One region of the Tepidibacter aestuarii genome, then DNA from elsewhere that is predicted to be linked to it. Evidence: a T-box and tRNA genes for the amino acid it is inferred to sense, from the RefSeq annotation. Region 1 holds a T-box; the other holds one or more tRNA genes.
The links. A T-box is a leader RNA that pairs with one kind of tRNA and senses whether it is charged. The one in region 1 lies ahead of tyrS (tyrosine--tRNA ligase), so its partner is inferred to be a tRNA-Tyr.

Region 1 (7,546 bases):
AATCCCAAAAAGGATAATATGTTGTTTATAAGGGTTTTATTTGTATGTATAGTACTGTTTTTAGGTTCTGGGATGGCTATAATTAATTTTCATTCTGATGTAAATATGAATACATCTCAAAAAACAATACTCAGAATATTAACAGGAAGTGAGACTGAGAACTTATTACTGTTTCAAATAGCATATTCGCTAGGAATAGGAGCGGGAGTTGCTGTGTTTTACAATAAAGTAATACCGAATTTTTCAAAATCAGAGCCAAGTCCACTAGAACTAGAAGTATCTACTTTTAAAAATGAGGTACAAACTTATATTATTGAAAATAATGAGAAATAAGGAGGCAGATTTGAAACTAGCATTTATAACTATATTAGGATTTTCAGAAGGTGTAGTTGTTGGATCAGGTATAGTAGCACTTCTTACATTACTAGATATAATTCCAAGGCTTTGTCAGATAACAAATACTTATAACTACTTAGGAAGATATGAATATATGTTAATATCAGGAGCGTTCATTGGAAGTCTATTTTCACTTATAGATATATCATTTAATTCTGGGACTATGTGTGTAATATTATTTGGTTGTTTCTACGGTATTTTTATAGGTATGCTAGCATCTGCTCTTGCAGAGGCAGTAGATGTTATACCAGTTATGCAGAGAAGGCTCAATATACAAGGGATGGTCAAGTATATAATAATAGTTTTATTAATAGGGAAAACGGTAGGTTCTATAGTTAATTGGACAATATTAAAATAGAGGTGATTAAATGGATTATAAAAAATATGTCGATAATAAAAGCCCGAAGCCTACATATCTTAAAAACTGCATATGGGCATTTATTGTAGGTGGATTAATATGTGATTTAGGACAGTTTATATTAAACAGTTATATAAAATACGGTCTTGATAAAAAAATGGCATCTACTGCAACTTCTATAACTCTTATATTTTTAGGAGCATTTTTTACAGGTATAGGAGTATATGATTTACTTGGAAGAAGGGCTGGTGCGGGTTCAATTGTTCCTATAACTGGTTTTTCTAACTCTATAGTATCTCCAGCTATGGAGTATAAGCGAGAAGGCTATGTATTGGGTGTTGCAGGAAAAATGTTTACAATAGCAGGGCCTGTTCTTGTATATGGAATAGGAAGTTCTGTAATACTTGGACTAATTTATCATTTCTTAGGAATTAGTTAGAAAGGAGAGTACTATGGCAAAGAAAAGATTAGGAAATCAAACAATACAGTTAGAAAATAGTCCCGTTATAATATCAACTGGATCAATAGTAGGACCAAAAGAAGGGGAAGGGCCATTAAAGGATTATTTTGATATAATCTTAAAGGATGATTTGTTTGGAGAAGATAGCTGGGAATTTGGTGAGAGTAAGATGATAAGAGAAGTCATAAGAATGGCTGTAGATAAGGGTGATTATGTACTAAATCAGGTTGATTATATAGTAGCAGGGGATTTACTTAATCAACTTATGTCTACATCGTTTGCTGCAAGAGATTTAAAAAGACCATTCTTTGGAGTTTATGGAGCTTGTTCTACAATGTCAGAATCTATGAGTCTTGCATCTATGATTGTAGATGGAGGATTTTCTGATTTAGTAGTAGCTGCAACTTCAAGTCATTTTTCAACAGCAGAGAGACAGTTTAGATATCCTCTAGAGCTTGGAAATCAACGACCTATGACTGCTCAATGGACAGTTACAGGAGCAGGAGCAAGTGTTATATCATCAAGAGGAGAAGGACCTAAGATAAAAAGAATAACTACTGGTAAGGTTATAGATAAAGGTATAACTGATGTAAATAATATGGGACCAGCCATGGCGCCTGCAGCAGTTGATACAATAAAAGCATACTTTGACGATACAAAAGATGATATAGATAGCTTTGACATAATAGCAACAGGAGATTTGGGAATAGTAGGAGGGCAGATTCTTCTAGATTTTATAAATAAAGAAGGTTATGACATATCTAATGTATATATGGACTGTGGTATAGAAATATTTGACCATAAAAAACAAGATACTCACTCTGGAGGAAGTGGATGTGGATGTTCTGCGAGTGTGTTCAATGGATACATATACAAGAAACTTAAAAACAAAGAAATAAATAAAGTAATGTTAGTATCAACTGGAGCCTTGCTGTCTCCTACAAGCACACTTCAAAAGCAAAGTATACCATCTATAGCTCATGCTGTGATTATAGAGAATTAGGAGGTGGAATTGTGGAATATTTAAGAGCTTTCATAGTTGGAGGAGCCATATGTGTTATAGGTCAAATACTTATGGATTTTTTTAAGGTACCATCACCCTATGTACTTGTGAGTTTTGTGACTGTAGGTGTTATATTGACGGGACTTGGAATATATGAACCAATTGTAGAATTTGGAGGAGCTGGTGCAACTGTGCCTCTTACAGGGTTCGGATATGGACTTGGAAAAGGTGTTATAGAAGAAGTTGGTAAAAAAGGGTTACTAGGTGCATTTACAGGAGGAACAGCTGCGAATGCAGGTGGAATTGCAGCAGCTGTTTTGTTTGGATACTTAATGTCTTTAATATTTACCCCAAAAACAAAACCGTAAGAGCAAAAAATAGAGAGCAATTAATTGCTCTCTATTATTTTTGTATCATCTTCACTTTTTGTATTTTCATTATTTTCTGTTTCTTTTTCCTCTTTTTTTTTGTCATTTTTATTTGATTGTTTATTTTCTTCATCTTTTTTGTCATCTTTTTTATCAGAATCAAACAACCAATCATTTATTATGTCAGATGCATCAGGGCTTTCTTCTATCTCTATATTTTCATCTTGAGTATGAATTTCACAGTAATCTTTAGGTTCTGTACCTGCTACGAATTTTTCTGTTCTAGTTTTTTCACAAAAATGAGTTGCAAGTTGACCACTTTCTAAACATATAGTTTGCTCTATTATTCCGCTTGGTCTTTTAAATGACTTTCTTGGAAGATCTTTATGAACTTTAGTCATAACTTTTGACCAAAGAGATGATGACATAGAACTTCCTGATTTAAGCTTTTGATTCCAGTCATTTCCTATCCAAGTTGCTCCAACATAATAAGGAGTATACCCTGCAAACCAAGCATCGTTATTATCACTAGTAGTACCTGTTTTTCCTGCTACAGGCATATTAGATATTCTAGCACGGCCGCCGGTACCAGAAGTTACAACAGTCTGTAATATATCAGTCATTATATAAGCATTTTGAGGCGTTGTAATTGAGTGTTTAACAGTTTTATTATTTAATATTACATTTCCACTTGAATCTTCTATCTTACTAAACAGCATAGGCTTGATATAAGTTCCGCCATTTGCTATAGATCCATATGCTGCAGTCATCTCAAGTGGAGTTATTCCCTTAGTCATACCTCCTAGAGTTAAGGCAGAGAAGTTTTGATCGTTAGTACCTGGTGTTTTTACTATAGTTGAGATACCCATATTTTCTAAGAAATCAACCATAACCTCAACAGAAGAATAAGGGCTTGAAGAAAGCATTTCTGCTGTCTTTACAGCTCCTACATTTGAAGAATGTTGAACTGATTGTCTTAAGGTTATAGGACCTCTATATCTATTAGCATAGTTTTTAGGCTTCCATTTCTCATTAGATGAATATTTATATCCTGTTGGTGAATCATCTATTATAGTACCAGCTGTCATACCGCTATCAAGTGCAGGTAAGTATACAGCAAGTGGTTTTATAGAAGAACCAGGCTGTCTAGGATTAACGGCTCTATTATAAAGCTTTTTACCACCTATCATTCTTCCTCCAACTAAGGCTTTAACTTGACCTGTACGGTAATCCATTATAACCATAGCTGATTGAGGTTGTATATTACCATTTTTATCAGTGAAAGTTCCTGGGAAGTTAGAGTTCTTTTGATATTCTGACTCTAATATCTTTTGGATAGTAACGTCCATAGTAGAATATACTCTAAGTCCTCCGTTATAAAGCATATCTCTAGCTTCATCTTCAGTTTTACCTTCTTTAATTAGAGCATCTATTACATCGTCTTTAACTAAATCTACAAAATAAGAAGAAACATTGGCTTGAGTTTGACTTCCAACCATTATAACTATCTCTTGATTTTTAGCTTCTTCATACTCTGATTCAGAGATATGTCCAAGTTCTAGCATTTTATAAAGTACAGTTTCTTGTCTCTCTTTAGCTTTAGGATTAACAACTGCTTTTCTAACTACAATTTGCTCTTTTTTTAGTTGATCATATTGATAATTATCTATTAGTCCTTTGTTATGTAGTTTTTCAAACATTCCTTTTTCTGAATCAGAAGCAGGATCTGTATTTGCTGTTTTAGGATAAAAAACTAGTAAGTTTTTAAGCTCATCTAAATTCTCACTTCCATCAAGTCTTTGAGTAGTATACGGAGAATATCTAGATGGATTTTTAGTTATACCTGCTATCATTGAAGATTCTGCTAAAGTTAATTCGCCTACATCTTTAGAAAAATAAGTTTGAGCTGCGGCTTGTACTCCAATAGCACCTCTACCTAGATAGAAAGTATTTAAGTAAGTTTCAAGTATTTCTTCTTTAGAAATAGTTTTTTCTAACTGAAGAGCATAATAAGTATCTTTAATTTTTCTTGTAATTGTTTTTTCATTAGATGTATACATATTCTTAGCAAGCTGTTGAGTTAATGTACTTGCTCCTTGAGCTTTACTCATAGTTTTTAAGTCATACCAAAGTGCACCGAATAATCTTTTTATATCTACACCATTATGCTCATAAAATCTTTCATCCTCTATAGATATAACTGCATTTTGTAAATCCTTTGGTATTTTATCTAAGGTTACTAGACTTCTAAAATTTGATCCATGGACCTTTTCTATTAATTGTCCATTAGAATCATATATGAAAGAACTTTCATACATTTCAATATTATGGGGGTCTATAGGTGGTGCATTTTTAATAACTCCGACGACAAGGCCCATCACACATGCCGTACCAACTATAGATAATATAATAAAAGTAATAAGTACTATTCTGAAAATGCTTACTTTTTTCTTTTTTTCTTTATTGTCAGTAGACTTACTTTTATCATTGTTTTTATCGCTACGCATTCGTCATTACCTCCTTATTCAATCTATTATAACATAGAAGAAAAAGTTCAATCTATAAATTTATATAAAGAATATTTTTTGTAATATTGTTGTAACATAAAAAATGCTATATATATTATTGCAAAAAAAGTTATATTTATGATAAAATAGGGTAAAATATTCAATAATAAACGTTGAAGGAGATTAGTAATCCTCATGGTTACAAAATTAGAGAGTAGATCGGGCGGTGAAAGATTTACAGTACATGATAAGATGAAATACACTCTGGAGTTTCGGAATTAAAAATTTCGACGTTTTCCATACGTTACAGTGGATAAGAGGCATTTTTATGCGAACTAAGGTGGTACCGCGGGTTTTCTCGTCCTTTATAGGATGAGGAAACCTTTTTTAGTATATAAAGAACTATAAGGAGGATTTAAAATGAACGTATTTGATATTTTAAAACAACGTGGATTTATAAAACAAACTACACATGAAGACGAAATCCGTGAACTATTAGGGAAAGAGTCTGTGACTTTTTATATAGGATTTGATGCAACTGCTGATAGTTTACATGTAGGACACTTTCTTCAATTAATGGCTATGGCTCATCTTCAAAGAGCAGGACATAGACCTATAGCTCTTTTAGGTGGAGGAACTACTATGGTAGGAGATCCAACAGGAAAGACTGATATGAGAAAGATGTTAACTGTTGAAGAAATAGAACATAATGCAGAATGTTTCAAAGCTCAGATGAAGAGATTCTTAGATTTTTCTGATGACAAAGCTATAATGGAGAATAATGCTAACTGGCTTATGAACTTAGAATACATACCTTTCTTAAGAGAGGTTGGAAGACATTTCTCTGTTAATAGAATGTTAACAGCTGAGTGTTTTAAAAGCCGTATGGAAAAAGGATTATCTTTCCTTGAGTTTAACTACATGATAATGCAAGCTTATGATTTCTTAGAGCTTCATAAAAGATATGGATGTAAACTAGAATTAGGTGGAGATGATCAATGGTCTAACATAATATCAGGAGCAGATCTTATAAGACGTGTTGAAGGTGAAGCTGCTTACGGTATGACATTTACACTTTTAACTAATAGTGAAGGTAAGAAAATGGGTAAAACAGAATCAGGAGCAGTTTGGCTTGATGCCCAAAAGACATCTCCATATGAGTTTTACCAATACTGGAGAAATATTGCTGATGCAGATGTTAGAAACTGTTTAGCACTTTTAACATTCATTGAAATGGATGAGATTGAAAGACTGGCTTCATTAGAAGGATCAGAGATAAATAAAGCTAAGGAAATTTTGGCTTACGAGGTTACTAAGATAGTTCACGGTGAAGAAGAAGCTAAAAAAGCTCAAGAAGCAGCTAAAGCTTTATTTGGAAAAGGAGCTATGGCTGGATCAATTCCTTGTACTGAAATAAGCAAAGCTGATATATCTGATGGAATGGATATATTAACTGTACTTACAACTACTAAACTTGCATCTTCAAGAAGTGAAGCAAGACGTTTAGTACAACAAGGTGGAGTATCTATAAATGATGAGAAGATAAAAGAGATAGATTTTAAAATAACTGAAGGTAATTTTGAAGATGATTCTTTAATGATTAGAAAAGGTAAGAAGGTATATCATCAAGTTAAATTAGGATAGAAGGATGCTCCCTTTAATTAGGGGGTATTTTTTGTTGAGCGAAAAATGATACTCATTAAAATATCGATACTTAGTCAATATTTTTATATAACTAAAGGTTGTAGCTTATTAAATATCCTAAAAGTTCTAAACTCCCGTTGGTCAAACAACAAACTTTCTTAACGGACATTTAAACGCTACAACCTAAGTTATATAGAAAAATATTAACCCAAAACTATCTAACATTTTAATGAACATCATTTTTAAGTGTAGTGCTTAATCAACAATAGAAATATAAGGATATTATAAAAAGGATCTCCGATTCTTAATAGAGAGCTGAGGTAAAATAATGATGAACTATTTACAAAATATGTAATTGATTATATCATTATTTTAGGGAGTTGGTTAAATGGAACGTATGCAGATAATTCTTGTTGTTATTATAGTTGGGAGTTGTTTGAAGTTAATAGAAAATATAAAAGCATTTGTAGTTGATAATGAGATGTTATTGAGGTTTAGTGGATTTAGTATTATATGGATGATACCTGCTAGTATTGTTCAAATTGGTATAATATATTTGACTTTAGCGGATGAAAATAATATGGATTATAGGATTAAGGGGATTATACTAGGGATTTTAATATGGGATATTGTAATTTCATTATATTACGAAAAAACTATAACTTATAAAGGGGTAATAATTAATACTAAACTATATAAGTGGGAGGAAATAAATTCTTATACATATGACGAAGATGATTCTCATACTATATTATTTAGAACTAAAAAAAATGATGAGGTAAAGCTTAGGCTCAAAGAGTCAAATATTAA
Region 2 (7,546 bases), 990 kb from region 1:
TTAAGGACTTAGGGTCTGGAGCCGTAGCGAAAGCGAGTCTTAACTGGGCGATTCAGTTACTTGTCGTAGACCCGAAACCGAGCGACCTACCCATGGCCAGGATGAAGCGAAAGTAAAATTTCGTGGAGGTCCGAACCCACGCACGTTGAAAAGTGCGGGGATGAGCTGTGGGTAGAGGTGAAATTCCAATCGAGCTCGGAGATAGCTGGTTCTCCCCGAAATAGCTTTAGGGCTAGCCTCAAGCTTAGAGATGAGGAGGTAGAGCACTGAATGTCCTAGGGGCCCTGTGGGTTACCGAAGACTATCAAACTCCGAATGCCTTTATCTTTTGCTTGGGAGTCAGACTGTGGGTGATAAGATTCATAGTCGAGAGGGAAACAGCCCAGACCGTCAGCTAAGGTCCCTAAATGTAAGTTAAGTGGTAAAGGATGTGGGATTGCACAGACAACCAGGATGTTGGCTTAGAAGCAGCCATTCATTCAAAGAGTGCGTAATAGCTCACTGGTCGAGTGATCCTGCGCCGAAAATTATCGGGGCTAAAACTTACTACCGAAGCTACGGCATTGACTTTGTCAATGGGTAGGGGAGCATTCACTGCGGGTTGAAGCTAGACCGGAAGGACTAGTGGACTGCAGTGAAGAGAGAATGTTGGCATGAGTAGCGAGACGTAGGTGAGAATCCTACGGGCCGAAAACCCAAGGTTTCCTGAGGAAGGTTCGTCCGCTCAGGGTTAGTCGGGACCTAAGCCGAGGCCGAAAGGCGTAGGTGATGGACAACAGGTTGAGATTCCTGTACTACCGATAATCGTTTGAAGAATGGGGTGACGCAGAAGGATAGGCTATCCTACTATTGGATATGTAGGTCCAAGCATTAAGGGAGCATTGATAGGCAAATCCGTCGGTGCAATCCTGAGGTGTGATGGGGAGCGAAATTTAAGTAGCGAAGTAGTCGATTTCATGCTGCCAAGAAAAGCCTCTACTGAGATTAAAGGTACCCGTACCGCAAACCGACACAGGTGGGTGAGAAGAGAATTCTAAGGCTAGCGAGAGAACTTTTGTTAAGGAACTCGGCAAAATGACCCCGTAACTTAGGGATAAGGGGTGCCTCATTAGGGTGTATGCCCGAAGAGGCCGCAGAGAATAGGCCCAAGCGACTGTTTACCAAAAACATAGGTTTCTGCTAAGTCGAAAGACGATGTATAGGAGCTGACGCCTGCCCGGTGCTGGAAGGTTAAGGGGATGTGTTAGACATTAGTCGAAGCATTGAACTTAAGCCCCAGTAAACGGCGGCCGTAACTATAACGGTCCTAAGGTAGCGAAATTCCTTGTCGGGTAAGTTCCGACCCGCACGAAAGGCGTAACGATTTGGGCACTGTCTCAACAAAAGACTCGGTGAAATTGTAATTCCGGTGAAGATGCCGGATACCTGCGACAGGACGGAAAGACCCCATGGAGCTTTACTGTAGCCTGGCATTGGATTTCGATATTACATGTACAGGATAGGTGGGAGACTGAGATACGAGAACGCCAGTTTTCGTGGAGTCATCCTTGGGATACCACCCTTGTAATATTGAGATTCTAACCATAGACCATGAATCTGGTCTTGGGACACTGTCAGGTGGACAGTTTGACTGGGGCGGTCGCCTCCCAAAATGTAACGGAGGCGCCCAAAGGTTCCCTCAGCACGGTCGGAAATCGTGCGAAGAGTGCAAAGGCAAAAGGGAGCTTGATTGCAAGACATACAGGTCGAGCAAGGACGAAAGTCGGGCTTAGTGATCCGGTGGTTCCGCGTGGAAGGGCCATCGCTCAACGGATAAAAGCTACCCTGGGGATAACAGGCTTATCTCCCCCAAGAGTCCACATCGACGGGGAGGTTTGGCACCTCGATGTCGGCTCATCACATCCTGGGGCTGTAGTAGGTCCCAAGGGTTGGGCTGTTCGCCCATTAAAGTGGTACGCGAGCTGGGTTCAGAACGTCGTGAGACAGTTCGGTCCCTATCCGTCGCAGGCGTAGGAAATTTGAGAGGAGCTGTCCTTAGTACGAGAGGACCGGGATGGACATACCTCTGGTGCACCAGTTGTCACGCCAGTGGCATAGCTGGGTAGCTATGTATGGAATGGATAAGCGCTGAAAGCATCTAAGCGCGAAGCCAACCTCAAGATAAGATTTCCCATCTTTATGAGTAAGATCCCAGGAAGACTACCTGGTTGATAGGTTCAAGGTGTAAGCTCAGTAATGAGTTCAGCTGATGAATACTAATAGATCGAGGACTTAACCAAATTTTAAATCTGGTCAATTTTGAAAGTATTAATTTTCAGCAAAAGTGTTGACAAGATAGACTTAAGATGATACAATACATCTTGTTCGACAAAAAAATATGTGGTTATTATAGCAAAGAGGATACACCTGTTCCCATTCCGAACACAGAAGTTAAGCTCTTTAGCGCTGATGGTACTTGGGGGGCAGCCCCCTGGGAGAGTAAGACGTAGCCACGTATGTTCCAAGGTAGCTCAATGGTGGAGCAATCGGCTGTTAACCGATAGGCTGTGGGTTCGAGCCCCACCCTTGGAGCCAAAAAAAAATGCCGAGGTGGCGGAACTGGCAGACGCACAGGACTTAAAATCCTGCGGTCCTTACAGATCGTACCGGTTCGATTCCGGTCCTCGGCACCACAATAACGCGGGATGGAGCAGTTGGCAGCTCGTCGGGCTCATAACCCGAAGGTCGTAGGTTCGAGTCCTGCTCCCGCAACCAGTATGGCCCCTTGGTCAAGCGGTTAAGACACCGCCCTTTCACGGCGGTAACAGGGGTTCGATTCCCCTAGGGGTCACCATTAATAATTGGGCTCATAGCTCAGCTGGGAGAGCACCTGCCTTACAAGCAGGGGGTCACAGGTTCGAGCCCTGTTGAGCCCACCAATTATTCGGCCTGGTAGTTCAGTTGGTTAGAATGCCAGCCTGTCACGCTGGAGGTCGAGGGTTCGAGTCCCTTCCAGGTCGCCAAATAATTAAATTGGGATATTTGAAAAAATAAAAAAGTGCTAGTGTGGCTCAACGGTAGAGCAGCTGACTTGTAATCAGCAGGTTGTAGGTTCGATTCCTATCACTAGCTCCAAAACATGGAGGGGTTCCCGAGTTGGCCAAAGGGGGCAGACTGTAAATCTGTTAGCATCGCTTTCACTGGTTCGAATCCAGTCCCCTCCACCAAATAAAATATGCGGGTGTAGCTCAGTGGTAGAGTTCCGGCCTTCCAAGCCGGCTGCGAGGGTTCGACTCCCTTCACCCGCTCCAAAATATGTGCCTGTAGCTCAGTTGGATAGAGCAGTGGCCTTCTAAGCCACGTGTCCGGGGTTCGAATCCCTGCAGGCACGCCATATACTGGGGATTCGCCAAGTCGGTAAGGCTCAGGATTTTGATTCCTGCATGCGTTGGTTCGAGTCCAGCATCCCCAGCCAATTTAATTTGACCCATTAGCTCAGTCGGTAGAGCACCTGACTTTTAATCAGGGTGTCCCGCGTTCGAGTCGCGGATGGGTCACCAAAAAAACGCGGAGGGGTGTCCGAGTGGCTTAAGGAGCTGGTCTTGAAAACCAGTGACTCCGAAAGGGGCCGTGGGTTCAAATCCCACCTCCTCCGCCAAAAACAACATAATTAAAATGGAGAAGTACTCAAGTGGCTGAAGAGGCTCCCCTGCTAAGGGAGTAGGTCTTTTACGGGGCGCGAGGGTTCAAATCCCTCCTTCTCCGCCATTTTATTTAAGTATCGAGGTGTAGCGCAGTTTGGTAGCGCACGTGGTTTGGGACCATGGGGCCGGGGGTTCGAGTCCCTCCACCTCGACCAAGTAAGGGCTTATAGCTCAGGTGGTTAGAGCGCACGCCTGATAAGCGTGAGGTCGCTGGTTCGAGTCCAGCTAAGCCCACCATATATACAATAAAGTGGGCCTTTAGCTCAGTTGGTTAGAGCGCCCGGCTCATAACCGGTAGGTCTGGGGTTCGAGTCCCTGAAGGCCCACCACTTTATAGGGGTGTAGTTCAGTTGGTAGAACGACGGTCTCCAAAACCGTATGTCGTGGGTTCAAGTCCTGTCACCCCTGCCAAAACTTTTTATTTAAATATCGAGGTGTAGCGCAGTTTGGTAGCGCACGTGGTTTGGGACCATGGGGCCGGGGGTTCGAGTCCCTCCACCTCGACCAAGTAAGGGCTTATAGCTCAGGTGGTTAGAGCGCACGCCTGATAAGCGTGAGGTCGCTGGTTCGAGTCCAGCTAAGCCCACCATATATATAATAAAGTGGGCCTTTAGCTCAGTTGGTTAGAGCGCCCGGCTCATAACCGGTAGGTCTGGGGTTCGAGTCCCTGAAGGCCCACCACTTTATGCCCAGATAGCTCAGTCGGTAGAGCAGGGGACTGAAAATCCCCGTGTCGGTGGTTCGATTCCGCCTCTGGGCACCATGAATTAGTGTGGCGGCATAGCTCAGTTGGCTAGAGCGTTCGGTTCATACCCGAAAGGTCACTAGTTCGAATCTAGTTGCCGCTACCAAGTGAACCTTGAAAATTAAACAGTAGGTTATAAATAAATCACAACAGTGATTTTCGGAAACAACACATAAAGTCAGTTTACTGAGTACTGACAAACTTTTATTTAAGAGTTTGATCCTGGCTCAGGATGAACGCTGGCGGCGTGCCTAACACATGCAAGTCGAGCGGAGATTAAAAAGCTTGCTTTTTAATCTTAGCGGCGGACGGGTGAGTAACGCGTGGGTAACCTGCCCTATACACACGGATAACATATCGAAAGATATGCTAATACGAGATAACACATTTTTAAGGCATCTTAGAAATGTCAAAGCGTTAGCGGTATAGGATGGACCCGCGTCCCATTAGCTAGTTGGTGAGGTAAAAGCTTACCAAGGCGACGATGGGTAGCCGACCTGAGAGGGTGATCGGCCACACTGGAACTGAGACACGGTCCAGACTCCTACGGGAGGCAGCAGTGGGGAATATTGCACAATGGGGGAAACCCTGATGCAGCAACGCCGCGTGAGCGATGAAGGCCTTCGGGTCGTAAAGCTCTGTCCTAAGGGAAGATAATGACGGTACCTTAGGAGGAAGCCCCGGCTAACTACGTGCCAGCAGCCGCGGTAATACGTAGGGGGCAAGCGTTATCCGGAATTACTGGGCGTAAAGGGTGCGTAGGCGGCCTTGTAAGTCAGAAGTGAAAGGCTACGGCTCAACCGTAGTAAGCTTTTGAAACTGCAGGGCTTGAGTGCAGGAGAGGAGAGTAGAATTCCTAGTGTAGCGGTGAAATGCGTAGATATTAGGAGGAATACCAGTTGCGAAGGCGGCTCTCTGGACTGTAACTGACGCTGAGGCACGAAAGCGTGGGGAGCGAACAGGATTAGATACCCTGGTAGTCCACGCCGTAAACGATGAGTGCTAGGTGTCGGGGGTTACCCCCCTCGGTGCCGCAGCTAACGCATTAAGCACTCCGCCTGGGGAGTACGCTCGCAAGAGTGAAACTCAAAGGAATTGACGGGGACCCGCACAAGTAGCGGAGCATGTGGTTTAATTCGAAGCAACGCGAAGAACCTTACCTAAGCTTGACATCCCTCAGACCGCTTCTTAATCGAAGCTTTCCCTTCGGGGACTGAGGTGACAGGTGGTGCATGGTTGTCGTCAGCTCGTGTCGTGAGATGTTGGGTTAAGTCCCGCAACGAGCGCAACCCTTATCTTTAGTTGCCAGCATTTTGGATGGGCACTCTAGAGAGACTGCCGAGGATAACTCGGAGGAAGGTGGGGATGACGTCAAATCATCATGCCCCTTATGCTTAGGGCTACACACGTGCTACAATGGCTAGTACAGAGAGTTGCGAAACCGCGAGGTCAAGCTAATCTCTTAAAGCTAGTCTCAGTTCGGATTGCAGGCTGAAACTCGCCTGCATGAAGCTGGAGTTACTAGTAATCGCGAATCAGAATGTCGCGGTGAATGCGTTCCCGGGTCTTGTACACACCGCCCGTCACACCACGGAAGTTGGGGGCGCCCGAAGTCAGATATCCAACCGTAAGGAGGAATCTGCCGAAGGTGAAATCAATGACTGGGGTGAAGTCGTAACAAGGTAGCCGTATCGGAAGGTGCGGCTGGATCACCTCCTTTCTAAGGAGAAATAACCTACTGTTTAATTTTGAGGGTTTATTCCTCAAAATTAGTACTTTGAGCAACGGAATTTTTAATTCGTTGGCGACGTACTTTAGTACTTTGAAAATTGAACAGATTTAAATAAATTTAGGTTAAGTTATTAAGGGCGTAGGGCGGATGCCTTGGCACCAAGAGCCGATGAAGGACGTGGTAAGCTGCGATAAGCTTCGGGGAGATGCAAGCAATCTTTGATCCGGAGATTTCCGAATGGGGAAACCCACCTAGAGTAATGTCTAGGTATCCTTAGATGAATACATAGTCTAAGGAGGGGAACCGAGGGAACTGAAACATCTAAGTACCTCGAGGAAGAGAAAGAAAAATCGATTCCCTAAGTAGCGGCGAGCGAAAGGGGAAGAGCCCAAACCTATGAAGTTTTCTTCATAGGGGTTGCGGATATGCTCACAAGAAAGAGGTATTGTAGTCGAAGAGGTTTGGAAAGACCCACCATAGAAGGTAATAGTCCTGTAGATTAAACAAGAAGACTTTCGAGCATACTCCAGAGTACCACGGGACACGTGAAACCCTGTGGGAAGCTGGGGGGACCACCCCCCAAGGCTAAATACTTCTTGGTGACCGATAGCGTATAGTACCGTGAGGGAAAGGTGAAAAGAACCCCGGAAGGGGAGTGAAATAGAACCTGAAACCCTATGCCTACAAGCTGTGGGAGCACATTTTTAGTGTGACCGCGTACTTTTTGTAGAACGGGCCAACGAGTTACGATAAGTAGCAAGGTTAAGGACTTAGGGTCTGGAGCCGTAGCGAAAGCGAGTCTTAACTGGGCGATTCAGTTACTTGTCGTAGACCCGAAACCGAGCGACCTACCCATGGCCAGGATGAAGCGAAAGTAAAATTTCGTGGAGGTCCGAACCCACGCACGTTGAAAAGTGCGGGGATGAGCTGTGGGTAGAGGTGAAATTCCAATCGAGCTCGGAGATAGCTGGTTCTCCCCGAAATAGCTTTAGGGCTAGCCTCAAGCTTAGAGATGAGGAGGTAGAGCACTGAATGTCCTAGGGGCCCTGTGGGTTACCGAAGACTATCAAACTCCGAATGCCTTTATCTTTTGCTTGGGAGTCAGACTGTGGGTGATAAGATTCATAGTCGAGAGGGAAACAGCCCAGACCGTCAGCTAAGGTCCCTAAATGTAAGTTAAGTGGTAAAGGATGTGGGATTGCACAGACAACCAGGATGTTGGCTTAGAAGCAGCCATTCATTCAAAGAGTGCGTAATAGCTCACTGGTCGAGTGATCCTGCGCCGAAAATTATCGGGGCTAAAACTTACTACCGAAGCTACGGCATTGACTTTGTCAATGGGTAGGGGAGCATTCACTGCGGGTTGAAGCTAGACCGGAAGGACTA

Region 2: it has a tRNA-Tyr gene. The T-box ahead of tyrS (tyrosine--tRNA ligase) is inferred to sense a tRNA for this amino acid. The anticodon was not compared.

What each region holds. Positions count from the first base shown of each region.
Region 1 is NZ_OW235315.1:722,314-729,859, forward strand. It holds gene M2214_RS03415 (stage V sporulation protein AA) at 1-333, shown strand, start outside; gene M2214_RS03420 (stage V sporulation protein AB) at 344-754, shown strand; gene spoVAC (stage V sporulation protein AC) at 765-1,193, shown strand; gene spoVAD (stage V sporulation protein AD) at 1,207-2,217, shown strand; gene spoVAE (stage V sporulation protein AE) at 2,229-2,585, shown strand; gene M2214_RS03440 (transglycosylase domain-containing protein) at 2,606-5,092, opposite strand; T-box leader at 5,257-5,461, shown strand; gene tyrS (tyrosine--tRNA ligase) at 5,513-6,736, shown strand; gene M2214_RS03450 (DUF5673 domain-containing protein) at 7,125-7,546, shown strand, end outside.
Region 2 is NZ_OW235315.1:3,365,057-3,372,602, reverse strand. It holds rRNA gene M2214_RS16375 (23S ribosomal RNA) at 1-2,279, shown strand, start outside; rRNA gene rrf (5S ribosomal RNA) at 2,379-2,495, shown strand; tRNA gene M2214_RS16365 (tRNA-Asn) at 2,500-2,574, shown strand; tRNA gene M2214_RS16360 (tRNA-Leu) at 2,584-2,672, shown strand; tRNA gene M2214_RS16355 (tRNA-Met) at 2,679-2,754, shown strand; tRNA gene M2214_RS16350 (tRNA-Glu) at 2,759-2,833, shown strand; tRNA gene M2214_RS16345 (tRNA-Val) at 2,843-2,918, shown strand; tRNA gene M2214_RS16340 (tRNA-Asp) at 2,926-3,002, shown strand; tRNA gene M2214_RS16335 (tRNA-Thr) at 3,040-3,114, shown strand; tRNA gene M2214_RS16330 (tRNA-Tyr) at 3,121-3,206, shown strand; tRNA gene M2214_RS16325 (tRNA-Gly) at 3,217-3,290, shown strand; tRNA gene M2214_RS16320 (tRNA-Arg) at 3,297-3,373, shown strand; tRNA gene M2214_RS16315 (tRNA-Gln) at 3,379-3,454, shown strand; tRNA gene M2214_RS16310 (tRNA-Lys) at 3,464-3,539, shown strand; tRNA gene M2214_RS16305 (tRNA-Ser) at 3,549-3,637, shown strand; tRNA gene M2214_RS16300 (tRNA-Ser) at 3,657-3,747, shown strand; tRNA gene M2214_RS16295 (tRNA-Pro) at 3,762-3,838, shown strand; tRNA gene M2214_RS16290 (tRNA-Ile) at 3,844-3,920, shown strand; tRNA gene M2214_RS16285 (tRNA-Ile) at 3,936-4,012, shown strand; tRNA gene M2214_RS16280 (tRNA-Trp) at 4,019-4,094, shown strand; tRNA gene M2214_RS16275 (tRNA-Pro) at 4,114-4,190, shown strand; tRNA gene M2214_RS16270 (tRNA-Ile) at 4,196-4,272, shown strand; tRNA gene M2214_RS16265 (tRNA-Ile) at 4,288-4,364, shown strand; tRNA gene M2214_RS16260 (tRNA-Phe) at 4,371-4,446, shown strand; tRNA gene M2214_RS16255 (tRNA-Met) at 4,458-4,534, shown strand; rRNA gene M2214_RS16250 (16S ribosomal RNA) at 4,633-6,148, shown strand; rRNA gene M2214_RS16245 (23S ribosomal RNA) at 6,281-7,546, shown strand, end outside.